3 regions of the Cellulophaga geojensis KL-A genome follow, and region 3 is predicted to be linked to each of the others. Evidence: riboswitches for the same ligand, from Rfam matches in the RefSeq annotation. Region 3 holds a riboswitch; each other region holds the start of a gene.
What was found. A riboswitch is a leader RNA that binds a small molecule or an ion and turns the genes downstream of it on or off. The one in region 3 is predicted to bind S-adenosylmethionine.
Positions count from the first base shown of each region.

Region 1: it holds a riboswitch for S-adenosylmethionine, as region 3 does, so the genes downstream of both, KLA_RS01290 (homocysteine S-methyltransferase family protein) here and KLA_RS03045 (Na+/H+ antiporter NhaC family protein) in region 3, are expected to answer to the same signal.
Region 2: it holds a riboswitch for S-adenosylmethionine, as region 3 does, so the genes downstream of both, KLA_RS01350 (O-acetylhomoserine aminocarboxypropyltransferase/cysteine synthase family protein) here and KLA_RS03045 (Na+/H+ antiporter NhaC family protein) in region 3, are expected to answer to the same signal.

Region 1 covers NZ_ARZX01000001.1:270,908-276,628, reverse strand. Annotated here, with positions in the region: gene KLA_RS01310 (HEPN domain-containing protein) at 1-1, shown strand, start outside; gene cobA (uroporphyrinogen-III C-methyltransferase) at 6-788, shown strand; gene KLA_RS01300 (bifunctional precorrin-2 dehydrogenase/sirohydrochlorin ferrochelatase) at 852-1,439, shown strand; gene KLA_RS01295 (NAD(P)/FAD-dependent oxidoreductase) at 1,489-2,550, shown strand; SAM riboswitch class I at 2,678-2,794, shown strand; gene KLA_RS01290 (homocysteine S-methyltransferase family protein) at 2,995-3,999, shown strand; gene metH (methionine synthase) at 4,001-5,721, shown strand, end outside.
Region 2 covers NZ_ARZX01000001.1:286,639-292,359, reverse strand. Annotated here, with positions in the region: gene metK (methionine adenosyltransferase) at 1-794, shown strand, start outside; gene KLA_RS01360 (AAA family ATPase) at 1,050-2,426, shown strand; gene KLA_RS01355 (RloB family protein) at 2,429-3,094, shown strand; SAM riboswitch class I at 3,276-3,389, shown strand; gene KLA_RS01350 (O-acetylhomoserine aminocarboxypropyltransferase/cysteine synthase family protein) at 3,525-4,814, shown strand; gene thrA (bifunctional aspartate kinase/homoserine dehydrogenase I) at 4,880-5,721, shown strand, end outside.
Region 3 covers NZ_ARZX01000002.1:160,297-166,017, reverse strand. Annotated here, with positions in the region: gene KLA_RS03055 (SCO family protein) at 1-97, shown strand, start outside; gene KLA_RS03050 (DMT family transporter) at 113-1,015, opposite strand; gene KLA_RS03045 (Na+/H+ antiporter NhaC family protein) at 1,061-2,377, opposite strand; SAM-I-IV-variant riboswitch at 2,428-2,528, opposite strand; gene KLA_RS03040 (DUF1853 family protein) at 2,582-3,394, opposite strand; gene KLA_RS17475 (phosphatase PAP2 family protein) at 3,475-4,044, shown strand; gene KLA_RS03030 (hypothetical protein) at 4,184-4,804, shown strand; gene KLA_RS03025 (T9SS type A sorting domain-containing protein) at 5,186-5,721, shown strand, end outside.

The DNA.
Region 1 (5,721 bases), on a different contig from region 3:
AAATTATGGCAAACAAACAAAACACAAACGGACTACTTACAGTAGTTGGTGCAGGCCCAGGAGATGCAGAACTTATTACGCTAAAAGCTATTAAAGCATTGCAAAATGCAGATGTTGTTTTGTTTGATGCTTTGGTAAATAAAGAGTTGCTAACCTATGCAGCAAATGCAGAGCATATTTTTGTAGGTAAAAGAAAAGGGTGTTACGCGTACCAACAAGAACAAATTAACGAGCTTATTGTAAGCAGAGCAAAAAGTCACGGTAATGTAGTGCGCTTAAAAGGTGGCGACCCATTTATTTTTGGTCGTGGCTCAGAAGAAATGGAATATGCCGCTAGTCACGGTATAACAGTAGCTATGGTTCCGGGGATTTCTTCTTCAATAGCAGTACCAGCTTTTCAAAATATACCGGTTACAAAAAGGGGAGCTTCAGAGAGTTTTTGGGTAATAACAGGTACAACTAAAAATCATAAATTATCTACAGATGTGCACTTGGCAGCAAAGTCTAGCGCAACAGTAGTAATTTTAATGGGTATGGGTAAATTATCAGAAATTGTACAGTTATTTCAGCAACAAGGTAAAGCAGAAACACCTGTGGCAATTATTCAAAACGGAACTACCGTTAATGAAAAAGTTGGCGTTGGTACCATATCAACCATAGAAAAAGTAGTGCAAGAAAAGGAGTTGTCTAATCCTGCAATTATTGTAATTGGAGAAGTTGTAAAGCATAGAGCGCAATTACATAAAGTACAACAACAGATAAAAACAAAAGAAGTAGTAGTAAATTAAGTGGTACAGTTATTTGGTTATTTTTGATAAGGTAAACAAAACAGTAACACTAAAAATAAAGTAATGGAACGTAACAATTTATATCCAGTTTTTTTAAAAACGTCTCAACTACACGTGCTAATAGTAGGTGGTGGTAATGTGGCAGAGGAAAAACTACGCTTTTTAACTAAGTCTAGTCCAGATGCTGTGGTAACAATGGTGTCTCCTTGGTATGCAGAAAAAACGTTACAACTGGCAAATAAATTTAATGTTACTACCATTACAGATGTCTACAATATTAGTTATTTAGATGCCAAACATATGGTAGTTGCAACTACAGATAATGTAGAGGTTAATGTGCAAGTGTATAAAGATTGTAGAGCGCAATTTAAATTGGTAAACGTAGCAGATAACCCTCCGTATTGCGATTTTTATATGGGCGGAATTGTAACCAAAGGCAATGTAAAAATTGGTATTTCTACCAATGGTAAGTCGCCAACAACAGCAAAACGTTTGCGCCAGTTTTTTGAAGACGTAATACCTGAAGATATTAATAAAATGGTTCAAAACTTAAACGACTACAGAAAAACTATAAAAGGAGATTTTGAAGAAAAAGTAGATAAAATGAACCAGATTACAAGTTCCTTAGTAGATAAAAAAGATAATAATTAAAACATTTAAATGAGAGTAGATACTCATTAGTAAGTACAAAATTAAAATTATGATTAAGACAGATATATTAATTATTGGCGCAGGACCAACAGGATTGTTTACCGTTTTTGAGGCAGGTTTGTTAAAACTAAAATGCCATTTAATAGATGCATTGCCACAACCAGGCGGACAATGTGCAGAGATATATCCTAAAAAACCAATTTATGATATTCCTGCTTTTCCAGAAATTTTAGCAGGTGATTTGGTTACCAATCTAATGGAACAAATAAAATCTTTTGAGCCTGGTTTTACACTAGCAGAAAGAGCAGATACTTTAGATAAGTTAGACGATGGTACTTTTGTGGTAACCACAAACAAAGGCACAAAGCACAATGCGCCAGTTGTTGTAATTGCAGGTGGTTTAGGATCTTTTGAGCCTAGAAAACCGCAAATAGAAAACATTCTTAATTTTGAGGATAAAGGTGTTGCTTATATGATTAAAGACCCAGAAGTATACAGAGACAAAAAAGTTGTTATTGCTGGTGGTGGAGATTCTGCATTAGACTGGGCAATATTTTTAGCAGACGTAGCAGCAGAAGTATCTTTAGTACACCGTAGAAACGAGTTTAGAGGTGCTTTAGACTCTGTAGAAAAAGCATCAGAACTTGCAAAAGCAGGTAAAATAAAATTGTTTACAGAGGCACAAGTAACCAAACTATACGGAGATGATCATTTAGAGGCTGTAGTTGTAAAATACAACGACGAGGAAAAAGGAGAAAGCTATGTAGAAGTAGATAATTTTATTCCGTTATTTGGACTATCACCTAAATTAGGACCAATAGGAGATTGGGGATTAGAAATAGAGAAAAATGCTATAAAAGTAGACAACTCTTATGATTACCAAACCAACATTCCTGGTGTATATGCCATTGGTGATGTTAACACCTATAAAGGAAAACTAAAACTAATTTTATCTGGTTTTCATGAAGCAGCCGTAATGTGCCAAAGCGCATACCAACGCATAAACCCAGGCAAACGCTATGTAATGAAATACACAACCGTAGGTGGTGTAGAAGGTTTTGATGGTTCAAAAAAAGAAGCCAAAAAAGAAGTTGTACAAAGCATTTCGTAAAAATATTACAATTTTAAGCCTATATGTGTAAAAAACACGTGTAGGCTTAAAAATTACCAGCAATATTTGGTTATAAAAAAGTTGTGCTGTTACTTTGTGGCATAATTAGTTCATTAATACACTGAAAACGTTATCAAGAAAGGTGGAGGGATTAGACCCTATGAAACCTTAGCAACCCTTTATTCTTATTTAAAGAAGGTGCTACATTCTACTACGTTGTTACATACAACACGGCAGATAACTCACAAATTAGTAAAGACATTCACAGTCTTCTCTCATTTACCTTACTTGATATTTTATTTATAGCGTTCCATTTGTTTGCAAGCACAAATGGCCAGGCTTTCTGCTGTATTTTTTGGTTTTAGCAAACAGGTTTTACAAACCGTTGCAACCAAAAAGATGCCGCATCAATCCTTAACGCACAACACAATATTATACGGTACAATGAAAAGGATACAAGACATATTAAAAGAAAGAATTTTAGTGCTAGACGGTGCAATGGGTACAATGTTACAGCGCTACAAATTCACCGAAGAAGATTTTAGAGGCAAACGTTTTGCAGACTGGGAACACCCATTACAAGGCAATAACGATTTACTCTCTCTAACTCAACCAGAAGCTATAGCAGAAGTACACCGTAAATATTTTGCAGCTGGGGCAGACATTGTAGAAACCAACACCTTTTCTGGTACAACTATAGCAATGGCAGACTATTTTATGGAAGATTTAGTGTACGAGCTAAATTATGAGTCGGCACGTATTGCAAAACAAGTTGCAGATGAGTTTACAGCAAAAGAACCACACAAACCAAGGTTTGTAGCAGGTAGTATTGGACCCACCAATAAAACCGCAAGTATGTCTCCAGACGTTAACGACCCAGGTTTTAGAGGTGTTACTTTTGATGAACTTAGAATAGCTTACAAACAACAAGTAGAAGCATTGTTAGATGGTGGCTCAGATATCTTACTAGTAGAAACCATTTTTGATACCCTAAATGCAAAAGCAGCACTTTTTGCCATAGAAGAAGTGAAAGAAGAGCGTAATATAGATGTTCCTATAATGGTAAGTGGTACAATTACAGATGCCTCTGGCAGAACCTTATCAGGGCAAACAGCAGAAGCTTTTTTAATATCAATAAGTCATATTCCTATTTTATCTGTTGGTTTTAATTGTGCTCTAGGAGCAAGTCAATTGGTACCGCATTTAGAGGTATTGGCAGCAAAAACAGGTTTTGGAGTATCTGCACATCCAAATGCAGGTTTGCCAAATGCATTTGGTGAGTATGATGAGACTGCAGAGCAAATGGCAGCACAAATAAAAGAATACTTAGATAAAAGCTTGGTAAATATTGTTGGTGGTTGTTGTGGTACAACACCAGAACACATTAATGCAATTGCTAATTTGGTAAAAGATTACAAACCCAGAAATATTGCTTTAGAAACTGTCTAATATGAAAAATTTAAAACCTAAATATTTAAAACTTTCAGGATTAGAACCATTGGTTGTTACACCAGATACTAACTTTATTAATGTAGGTGAACGTACTAATGTAGCTGGTTCTAAAAAGTTTTTAAGGCTAATAAAAGAAGAAAAGTTTGATGAAGCTCTAGATATTGCACGCCACCAAGTAGAAGGTGGGGCGCAAATTATAGACATTAATATGGATGACGGACTTATAGATGGCAAAGAAGCTATGGTTAAGTTCTTAAACCTAGTTATTGCAGAACCAGATATTGCTAGAGTTCCTATAATGATAGACAGCTCTAAATGGGAAATTATAGAAGCTGGTTTACAAGTGGTTCAAGGTAAATGTGTGGTAAACTCTATAAGTCTTAAAGAAGGAGAAGAAGAATTTATACACCACGCCAAACTTATTAAGCGTTACGGTGCAGCCGTAATTGTAATGGCTTTTGATGAGGTAGGACAGGCAGATAATTATGAACGTAGAATAGAAATAGCTAAACGTTCTTATGATATTTTGGTAAACAAGGTAAACTTTGCACCAGAAGACATCATTTTTGATCTTAATATTTTTCCTGTTGCTACCGGTATGGATGAGCATAAACGCAACGCCATAGATTTTATAGAAGCTACAGCTTGGGTAAAGGAAAATTTACCACATTGTAGTGTAAGTGGAGGTGTTAGTAATGTGTCGTTTTCTTTTAGAGGAAACAACCCTGTGCGTGAGGCTATGCATTCAGTTTTTTTATACCACGCCATACAGGCAGGTATGAATATGGGAATTGTAAATCCTACTATGCTAGAGGTTTATGATGATATTCCTAAAGATTTATTAGAGCGTGTAGAGGATGTAATGTTAGACCGTAGGGATGATGCTACAGAACGTTTGTTAGATTTTGCAGAAACGGTAGTTGGTAAGGCAAAAGAGAGCACGGTAGATTTATCATGGAGAGAAGAACCTATACAAACCCGTATTACTAGAGCATTGGTAAAAGGTATAGACCAGTATATTGTAGAAGACGTAGAAGCAGCTAGGCAAAGTGTAGACAAACCTATTGAGGTTATAGAAGGTCATTTAATGACTGGGATGAATGTTGTTGGTGATTTGTTTGGTAGCGGAAAAATGTTTTTACCGCAGGTTGTAAAGTCGGCACGAGTAATGAAAAAAGCGGTTGCTTACTTATTGCCATATATAGAAGAGGAAAAACTTAAGAATCCGCAAGAGGCAGAGTCTTCTTCTGCAGGTAAAATTTTAATGGCTACTGTTAAAGGAGATGTGCATGATATTGGTAAAAATATTGTGGGCGTGGTTTTAGCATGTAACAATTATGAGATTGTAGATTTAGGGGTAATGGTGCCACCAGAAAAAATTATACAAGCTGCTAAAGATGAAAATGTAGATGTTATTGGTTTAAGCGGATTAATAACACCGTCTTTAGATGAAATGGTTTTTTTAGCTAAGGAAATGGAGCGCCAAAACTTTACTGTGCCTTTGCTTATTGGTGGTGCAACTACTAGCAAAGCACATACTGCAGTAAAAATAGATCCGCAGTATAAAAATGCTGTAGTGTATGTAAACGATGCTTCTAGAGCGGTTACTGTTGTTGGAGATTTATTGCAAAAAGAAACCAAAGATGCTTTTAAAAAGACAATTAAATTAGACTATGAAGAGTTTAGAAAACAATTTTTAAAACGTACCAAACATAAGGA
Region 2 (5,721 bases), on a different contig from region 3:
GTAAACAAATCTCTTATTTACGCCCAGATGCTAAGGCGCAAGTAACTATAGAATATTCAGACGATAACGTGCCACAGCGTATAGATACTATTGTTGTATCTACACAGCATGACGATTTTGATGCTAATGATGAAAAAATGTTAGCGCAAATAAAATCAGATATTATCTCTATTTTAATGCCTAAAGTAATAGCGCAATTTCCAGAGAAGGTACAAGCATTATTTACAAGCAAAATACAGTACCACATTAACCCAACAGGTAAATTTGTAATTGGTGGTCCACACGGAGACACAGGTTTAACAGGACGTAAAATTATAGTAGATACCTACGGTGGTAAAGGCGCCCATGGTGGTGGTGCATTTAGTGGTAAAGATCCAAGTAAAGTAGACCGTAGTGCAGCATATGCAGCAAGGCACGCAGCTAAAAATTTAGTAGCAGCAGGTATTGCAGATGAGATTTTGGTACAAGTAAGTTACGCCATTGGTGTGGTAGAGCCAACTTCTATTTATGTAGACACATACGGTACTGCAAAAGTAAATTTAACAGACGGAGAAATTGCCAAAATAGTAGCGCAAATTTTTGATATGCGCCCGTTTGCCATAGAAGACCGTTTAAAGCTAAGAAACCCTATTTATTTAGAAACCGCAGCTTATGGTCATATGGGGAAAGAACCAAAAACAATCACAAAAGTTTTTGAGTCTCCATATAATGGTAAGGTAGAGAAAGAAGTAGAACTTTTTACTTGGGAAAAACTAGATATGGTAAGCGCAGTAAAAACCGCTTTTAACCTTTAAAATAAAGTTTTTAATAATATATATAAGTGCTTTGCTGTAACGGTAAAGCACTTTTTTTTGTGTTTAATATTTTACTATTTATTTGGGTGTTACCACAAGGGTCGGGCTTTTTGTTGCAATCTTTTTTAAGAAAAATAAAAAAGGATTTTCACTACAATCCCTAACACAATTGCTTTATAAAGTTTATCGATTTTATTTTTACGCGCGATTAAATGTGATTTTTTCACTAAATTTACATAAAAAACAAACAGAATTATGCTAATAAGGTTTGCAGTTGAGAATTTTCTATCATTTAAAGATCGAGAAGTATTTTCTCTTATTCCAGGAAGAGGAACTTTAAAATCACATCATAAATCCAAATCAATAAAAGGAACTTCCGCTCTTAAAACAGCTGTAGTTTATGGTGCTAATGCATCTGGGAAATCCAATTTAATCAAAGCTATTGAATTCGGAAAAGAACTTATTCTTAAAGGAAATAAAGCAGAACAACCTATAAAATATAGTAGCTTCAAACTAGACAAAAAGCTATTAAATCAAAACTCTAGAATTGAGTACGAGATTCAACACAAGAACAAAAATTACGCTTATGGATTTGTTTTTAATTCTAAGGAAATAATAGAAGAATGGCTTTATGAAATATCTAAAAAATCTGAAAAAGAAATTTTTACAAGAGATAAAAATAGACCAAAGGAATTTGACTTAGACGCAATTCTTAGCAAAAACAAAAAAACAGAAGAAAAACAATTTTTAGAATTCACCGCAAAAGGAACTCAAAAAAATCAACTTTTTTTGTCTGAAATAAGAACACGAAAAGTTAAGGAAAATGTTTCAAATATTGACGATCTTATCAATGTTATAGATTGGTTTCAAAATGCATTAACAGTTATTTATCCGAATTCTAAAAATGTAGGTAAAAAGTTTGAACTGCTAGAAGACACAGACTTAAATAAAGTGTTTACCGAAATGCTTGGATATTTTGACACAGGTATTGATGGAATAGAATTTAAAGAGGTAGATATTGAGAAAATTGATATTCCAAGTGAAATCTTAAAAGATATAGAGAATGATTTATTGGGAGATAAATCAGAAAAAACTAATGCATTTATTTCTAATGTCCAAGATGACAAATACTATGTTATTTCTATACTTAAAGACAGAACATTGAGGGCTCAGCTTTTGAAAACAAAACATAAAATTACAGGTGGTGGTTACGAATTATTTGATTTAAGAGATGAATCAGATGGTACAAGAAGAATAATGGATTTAATACCACTAATAATTGATTTTTTCAAAGGAGATAACGTCTTCGTAATTGACGAAATGGAAAGAAGTTTACATCCCAATTTGATATACGACTTATTTGATTTCTTTCTATCCAAGTGCAAAAATGTCAACAGTCAGTTTATTGTTGCCAGCCACGAATCAACACTTTTGACTCAAAAATTGCTTCGAAAAGATGAAATTTGGTTTGTTGTAAAAGACAAAATGGGAGCAAGTCGATTACATTCATTGGAAGATTACAGTATTAGATTTGATAAAGAAGTTAGACGAGATTATCTATTAGGAAGATACAAAGGTGTTCCTAAGTTTGGAAACAGAGAGAATTTAACGGTTATACCTCAATTTAATTAAATATGCCAAGAGAACCAATACCATTAATTAGAAAAGGAGGTTTCTTGGATGCTGAAAAGTTATTCGTTTTATCTTATGAAGGTACAGTAAGTGAAAAGAAATATTTTAACGACTTTCGAGAGTCTGTATTTTTCAATGATTCAGGTTTAATTGAAATTGTCCCGTTAAAAAAAGAAGAAAACTCTGGAACAGATCCCTTGAGTGTTAAAAAATTACTCAAAAAAGCTAAATTAGATTATCAATTTAAAAAAACAGATGAATTTTGGCTAATTATAGATAGAGACCATTGGGAAACTATACATAAAATTGATTTTGACAAATTAGTAGCTGATTGCAAGAAAGAAAATAACTTCTTTTTAGCTATGAGTAATCCTTGCTTTGAAATATGGTTAATATTGCATCTAAAAGACATTACAGAATACAATGAAAGCGAGGTAAATAAACTTTTAGAAAACGCATCTGAAAGTAGAAAGAAAAACCATATTGATGTTGTTCTAGGTGATTTACAAGGAAGAGGATATAATAAAAAGCCAAATCCTGAAATATTCTTACCTTTAACTAAAATAGCAATTGACAGAGCTAAAAATTTAGATAATAAAAATGAACCATATCCAAAAAAATTAGGTTCTCATATATACAAATTGATTGAAAAACTGCTAAAAACCTAGAATTTTACAAAATGTTTCTGCTTTAATGATTTAATAAATCGTTACAAAAACAAACAAATATTGTGTTTCTGTTATTTAAGCTTGTTAAAAAGGTTAAAATCAATATTTTTTCAAAAAAGATTAGGATATTAAATTTTTCTGAACATATATTTGTAGCTCAAAGTTCAAAACACTTATTGAATAGTTATCAAGAAAGGCGGAGGGATTAGACCCAATGAAGCCTTAGCAACCCTTTGCTCATACAAAGAAGGTGCTAAATTCTACCAAGTACATCGGTACTATAGGCAGATAACGAAACAAGCTTTTTATTTACACAAAGCAAATTTCCAATTTCTTTTTAACTCATTTAATTTTAAACCATCTTGCAAAGTCGGCAAGACGCGGTTTTGGCTTTTTTATTTTTTCAATTTAAACTATAAAAAACAAAATTATGAGTACTCAAAAATTAGCAACAAACGCATTACACGCAGGTCACACTCCATCAGAAACAGCAGGTACAAGAGCAGTGCCTATTTATCAAACGTCGTCTTATGTTTTTAAAGACACAGACCACGCAGCAAACTTATTTTCTTTATCAGAATTAGGATTTATTTACACGCGTTTAAACAATCCAACAAATCAAATATTACAAGACAGACTAGCAGCAGCAGAGGGTGGTGTAGGAGCAGTAGTATTTGCATCTGGTACAGCAGCAATTTCTACAGGTTTATTAACGCTTTTAAGAGCAGGAGACCACATTGTAGCATCTAGCAGTTTGTACGGTGGTACATTTAATTTGTTAAATGTAACCTTACCAAGATTAGGTATTACAACTACTTTTGTAGATGCATCTAATCCAGAGAGTTTTGGTAAAGCAGTGCAAGAAAATACAAGAGCATTTTTTGTAGAGTCATTAGGAAATCCTAAGCTAGATGTTTTAGACTTAAAAGCAATTTCTAAAGAAGCAAAAGCAGCACAAGTGCCATTTATTGTAGACAATACAGTAGCATCACCAGCATTATTAAACCCAATAGAGCACGGTGCAAACTTGGTAATACACTCGCTAACAAAATACATAGGCGGACAAGGAACTTCTTTAGGAGGTGCAATTGTAGACGCAGGTACTTTTGACTGGACAAATGGAAAGTTCCCAGAGTTTACAGAACCATCTGCCGGGTACCACGGTTTGGTGTATAGTGAGGCTCTTGGTAATGCTGCATTTACGTATAAATTAATTTTAGAAGGTTTAAGAGATTTCGGAGGAGCTTTAAGTCCGTTTAATGCATTCCAAATTATACAAGGTTTAGAAACTTTACCAGTGCGTATAAAACAACATAGTGCAAACGCATTAGAATTGGCTACTTGGTTAGAGGGTAGAGATGAGGTTGCTTGGGTAAACTATCCAGGGTTAAAAAGCAATAAATACTATGACTTAGCTAAGGAGTACTTACCAAAAGGTCAAAGTGGCTTAGTTACATTTGGTGTAAAAGGTGGCTTTGAAGCTGCTAAAAAACTAACAGATGCCACTAAAATATTCTCTCTTTTAGCAAACATAGGAGATACAAAATCTTTAATAATTCACCCAGCAAGTACAACGCATCAACAATTAACAGCAGAGCAGCAAGAGGCTGCAGGTGTTGGTCAAGATTTAATTCGTTTATCTGTTGGTTTAGAGGATATAGAAGATTTAAAGTTAGACTTAGAAGAGGCTTTTAAAGCTATATCTACAGTTACAGCTTAATAAACTTACGTTCTCAAAATAAATTACAAATAACCTAATAATTATTTAGGTTAAAACAGCTTACTATGTTGCATCATATCAAACTAAAAAAATATACAACGCTAAGTGGTAGCACACAAGATATAGACTTGTCATATCAGGTATTTGGAGCAGAATTGCACACCGCGCCAATTGTACTTGTAAATCACGCTTTAACAGGTAACTCTAATGTTTCTGGTGAAGATGGCTGGTGGTCTACACTAATAGGAGAAGGTAAATGTATAGACACCACAAAATACACGGTATTGTCTTTTAATATTCCTGGTAATGGTTTTGATGGCTTTATTATAGAAAACTATAAAGATTTTGTAGCTAAAGATATTGCTCATTTGTTTTTATTAGGATTAAAAGAACTAAATATCAATTCGCTTTTTGCAATAATAGGAGGTTCTTTAGGAGGTGGTATTGCCTGGGAGATGGCTGCACTAAATCCAAAGTTAACTCAGCATTTAATTCCGGTTGCATCAGATTGGAAATCCACAGACTGGCTTATTGCAAACTGTCAAATTCAAGAACAGTTTTTGGTAAACTCTAAGCAACCTGTACATGATGCCCGTATGCACGCAATGTTATGCTACCGTACACCAGAATCTTTTAAGGCTCGTTTTAACCGAAGCACAAATGAAGAACAACAGTTATTTAATGTGGAAAGTTGGCTAACCCACCACGGTAAAAAATTGCAAGAGCGTTTTCAATTATCTGCATATAAGTTAATGAACCAGTTGTTAAAAACCATAGATATTACTAGAGATGGTAATGAGGCTTTTATTAACCTGCAAAATAGCAACACATCTATACATATTGTAGGTGTAGATTCTGATTTGTTTTTTACAGCCAAAGAAAATAAAGATACCTTTAAACAACTGGC
Region 3 (5,721 bases):
TAAAAACCAACACATTAGAGGTATTTATAACGGGTTAAACAAAACTGCTATACAACAACTTATTACTGATATTAAAACTTTAAAAGAAGAGTCTTAATTACTTGTTTTATATTTAGTTAGAATATAATATTAAAGCAACACCTAAAAGTATACCAGCAAGCGGAATAAGCTTTTTTCGTTTGTTTTTTTCTTTAAACAAAATTCCGCCTAATAATACGGCTATTAAAATTTGACTCCTTTTTATGGCAGATAAAAGCATTATTAATGCATCTGGATCTTGTAGTGCTTTAAAGTAAAAATAATCTGCAGTTTGCAATAAAATACCAACAGCGGGTATAGACCAACGCCATTTAAACGCTTTTCTTTTGTCTGCCTTTGGAAACCAAGTTATGGCTAGTATAACTAATAATATTAAAATAGTATACCAGCAAAACCAAAACTGTAGTGTTTGCGGATTTAAATTTACCTGTTGTATTAAAAATTTATCATATAAACCGCTAGATGAGCCTAAAAAGGTAGCACCTATTATAGCAAATATCCATTTGTTCTTTTTAAAATTGATACCTTCTTGTTTTCCAATTCTAGAGTATAAAAAAACAGAAAATATGATTAAGAAAAAGCCAATCCATTGCCAATAATTTGGTCGTTCATGATAAATAAAAATTGCGCCAATAAAAGTAAAAAAAGGTCCGGCGGAACGTATTGGAGTAACAATAGTAATGGGCAAATGTTTTAAGGCTTGGTAAGCCAATACCCAAGAGCCAGCCATTAGCATAGATTTTATAACAATTAATGCGTGGTTTTGCCAAGGAATATCTGTGATGTAAAAACCAATTTCTTTAGTAAACTCAGGATAAAATTTAGATCCTAAATAAAAAGGTAGTAACAGTAAAAAACCAGCAGTTATAGTACCTAAAAGTACAGGAAAAACCTCATTGCCTTGTACAGCATGTTTTTTACACAAATTATGTAACCCTAAAAATAAAGCCGATAAAAGGCCTAAATACATCCACATGGCCGCGAAGATAGTTTTTTAGATAATTTTTAAGAGTGTTGTGTATTATTTTATGTCAGATTTCTTCAATTTAAACGGATTTAAACTAATGTATATTATGGTATAGATAAATAACAGAAGTAAATACCAGGTATTACTTATTAAGTCTGTATATGTTAGTTTTCCTTTAGAAAAGCTTAAAATCATTAACACTTGTGCTCCATAAGGTAATAATCCTTGTGTAATACAGGCAAAAATATCTAATATTGAAGCCGTATTTTTATTGTCTAACTTATACTCATCGTTTATAGTTTTGGCAATAGTACCAGAAATAATTATGGAAACGGTGTTATTTGCAATAGCCATATTAACCGTACTTACTAGTGTGGCAATTCCAAATTGTGCAGATTTTTTACTCTTTATAAGTGTTTTTATTTTATTTAGAATATAGTCTATCCCTCCATTTTTAGCAACCAAAGCAGCTAAGCCACCAGACAATAAGGATAACAAAAAAATCTCTGTCATACTCGTAAATCCTGCATATGCATACTTAGTAGATTCAATTAGCGTAAAGTCACCGTAAAATATACCAATTATTGCAGCTAAAATTACACCAAGTAATAAGGTAACAAAAACGTTTACACCAATAACAGATAGTGCAATTACAAATACATAAGGTACTATTTTTAGTAGGTTATAATTATAGGTTGTATTTTCTAAACTATGCGCATTTAAATCTGCTCCTTTAAAAATTAATACAACAATTGTAATTAAAGCTGCTGGTAATGCAATTTTTATATTTTGTTTAAATTTATCGCTCATTTTAACTCCTAAAGATTGTGTTGCTGCAATAGTTGTATCTGATATTACAGAAAGGTTATCTCCAAACATAGCACCACCTAAAAGTGCACCACAAAGCACGGCTAAAGATGCACCACCTTTATCTGCAAACCCTATAACAATTGGTGTTAAAGCTACAATGGCACCTACAGATGTACCTGTAGATATAGATAAAAAGGCAGCAATAATAAACACTCCAAAATAAATGTATTGTATAGGAATTATATCTAACCCTAAACTCACAATAGCGTCTACACTACCTGTTTCTTTGGTAATTGTTGCAAATGCACCAGCCAACAAATATATAAGGCACATAGTTAGTATTTTACTATCTCCACAGCCTTCTAAAAGTGTATTAATTTTAGCATTAATAGTTTGTTTAAATAATAAAAAAGCGGCTATAATACCTGCAATAACAGCTATAGGCGCTGGTAATGCATAAAAGTCGTTCTGATAAATACCTACGCCTAAAAATGTAAATACAAATACAAATAAGGGTAATAATGCTATAAGCTTTGGTGTACTATTTTTTATTGCAGTCATTTTTATTGTTTTGCAGAATCACAATAAGAAAAAGACAAATAATAAGGAGTTAAATTAACATTTTTTCCAAAGTATTGGCTTATCCTTTTTTAGCACCTTGCTCGTTATTGCAGGTTGCTATCTCTTTTTTTTGAGATTCTTGATAATTAAGTGCGCAAAACTAAAGCATAACAACGAGATAAAATCATAATTTTCTGTTATTTTTTACCACCAAACAACAAAAAACTTTTCTAATTCTCCGTTAGGAAATTTTATCCAGCATAATGGAGACTTTTTGGCAGTAATTAAGGTGTTAACCTCTGCAGTAAATGTATTATATGTTAGCCAGTTTACTTGTGTTTTTACTTCTTGCAGCCAATTAGTTTTGTTAGGTATATAAAACTTACACTTATTAAATTGCTCTAATTGTGCATGCTTAACATAAAAACCTTTTACACAGTTCTTATTTAACTGCTTAAATTTTACACTTCTTTTGTAAGGTGTAAATAGTTGTGCTTTAAAAAATACACGTTGTTTAATTTTATTTAAACTTAAATTTAGCTTTTTAATTATTGGGGTTGTATGGGTGTTGTAGAGTAGTGGTAGTTGCTTATCTTTAAGTTTATCTAACTTTTTAATTAGAGAATCATTTCTGTTTGGTCCAATCCAATAATCTAACTCAGTACTACCAACCGTATCATCAAACAGGTAAAATTTATAAATTATTTCTATATGATAGGCTATTTTGTTTTTTATTAAAATACAGTCTATTTCACCAATAGTAAGCTTATTGTTTTGTATTTGTAGGTTTTCTGCTAAAATAGTAATGTCTTTAGATTGCTTAAAATCTGTGCTAACATAGCGTTCTACCCTTTTTCCTAATCTTAAATTTGTTGGTATCTTATCAGTAAATTTTGGAGTATCATTTTTTTCTAGTTCAAACTGTTTTAAACCATACACGCTGTTGCTTACCCATAGTGTTGGGGTATTTACATAACCAATAAACTGTTGCTCTATGTCTTTGTATTGTAATGTCATTTAAAACAAAGTAAACACTTGTACTAATTAATTAACTATTTCTACAAATAAAACTATATTTGTGATAATAAATGGTTTAAATGAAAATTAAAATAGCTCAATTTATATCTGTATTAGGACACCCGTTGTTGCTATTTCCTTTTTTAATTTTAATTTTTAATCTTAATGATAAGGAAACAGTCTTTTCCCATACCTTATCTCTTATTTATGGCATTTTTTTTCTAGTTTTAATTGCTTGGGTCTATATAGGAAAAAGAAGAGGAAAATATACAGACTTAGATGTGTCTAACAAAAGGGAGCGTAGATCGTTGTATATATTTGCTTTACCACTAATGGTTTTGGTTCTTTTCTTTTTATTTTATACAAACCAGCCTGTTTACATTTGCACTAGCTTTTCTATAGCTACGCTTATGCTTTTAGCTTCTTTCGGAATTAATTTTCTTATAAAAATATCTATGCACGTGGCTATAAACATATATTTAGCACTTGCTATTATATTTGTAAATAGGCGTTTAGGTGTTGTTCTTATATTATTTACATTTTTAGTAATGTGGTCTAGACTTGTATTAAAAAGGCACACACCAAAAGAGGTTGTTACAGGCTTAATTATAGGCTCATTGTTTGGGCTAACCTTAGTACTTATTTCTTAGAAGTTCCTTAAAGTAATTTTAAAACGAAAATATATCAATTACAATTAAATATATATTAGATGGCTACATTTTTATATTCTAATATAAGACTCAGTAACTGTTTGGCTAGTTTTGGAGTGTAAAACAATCAAACATAAAAATGAAAAATACTTTAAAAATTACGTTTCTACTTGTTATGTTGTTAATAACTTCCTGTGGTAGCGATAAAGACACAATCAGAATTTCTACACTAGAAGGCTTACAAGCAGCCAAACAATTAGCAATGACTAGTTTTGGAGCCGATTTAGAAGTTTATAGGTTAGAGTTTTATTCTAAAGAAGATTTAAACTCAGATTTAGGGAGCATTACCATTAAGTATTTAAAAGATGGTAAATTATTTAGCAGACGTTATACCACAAAAACAAATTATGCTGAAGCTACTTTAGAAGATGAAAAGCTTTTGAATGATGCCTTTCAGAAAAAATTTCATATCAAAAATGCACAAGGTAAACTTAAAATTAGTGATCTAGATGTAGATGCTATTTTTTCTAATGTAAATAAAGGTGTTGTACTTATTGAAGAAGAAATGGAAATAGACAACTATCAAGTTAGAGAATACTACGTTGAAGTAGACACTAAGACAAATAAAATATCTTCAGATTTTGAAATACACGTAACAGAACCTAACAATGAAACCATTGAAGGACGTAATATAGTAACTAATTTTTATGAAGTTGAGTTTAAGGTCGATGAAAATGGTGAACTTACCATTAAAGGCTAATAGTAAATATACAATATAAAGCGTTCCCCGCTTTTTACAAAGGTTGTCCTATGTTCCTATAGGCAACCTTTTTTATTTTTAGGACTAAATTACATAGACAAAGTAAGTATATGTAAAAGTTTTTTCTTACAAAAAATATTTTATAAGATAGATTCGTAATTTTATTTTCAGCTGTATTTACCAACAATATAGTTTTTTTACCGATAAAATACATAAGTTTTAATAGGTTATTTATATGCCTGTTGAGTATTTGTCTAGTGTATATTTATCATATTTTTCTTGTTAAATAGTAGTTTCGTGTTAAATAATTTTAGTCTGTTTCCCCAGGATATGAATTTTTTTGAAGAAAATAATTTAATCAATATTTAAACTACATTTTTTATGAAAAAGATTAGCCTACTATCAATTATTATGTTTCTACAATTGCTATTTGTTAATGCTCAGTACGATTGGGATAACATACCTATACCCGCAAATGCCGGATCAGGAAAAACGTGGCAATTACAAGTACAAGCCAGTGACGATTTTAACTACCAATTTTTACCTTCTACCAATGTTACCGATTTTGGCCCAGGAAATAATAAAAAATGGTATAATAAATACCATAATTTACCAAGTGGTGCTCCCAATAATTTTGAAGGTCCAGGACCAACAAAATGGATGCAAAACCACGTAGCTGTTTCTGGAGGTCATTTAAATATTTGGGCATCTAGAATCCCTGGAGCAACCAAGTCTTTTGTTGGCTCTAGCGGAAATTTAATTTCTAGACCAGAAACAAGAGCTGGTTGTATAACTAACAAAACGCGTGTAAAATTCCCTGTATTTGTAGAAGCTAGTATAAAAGTAATGAACTCTTCATTAGCTTCGGATATTTGGCTACTTAGCCCAGATGACACACAGGAAATAGACATTATAGA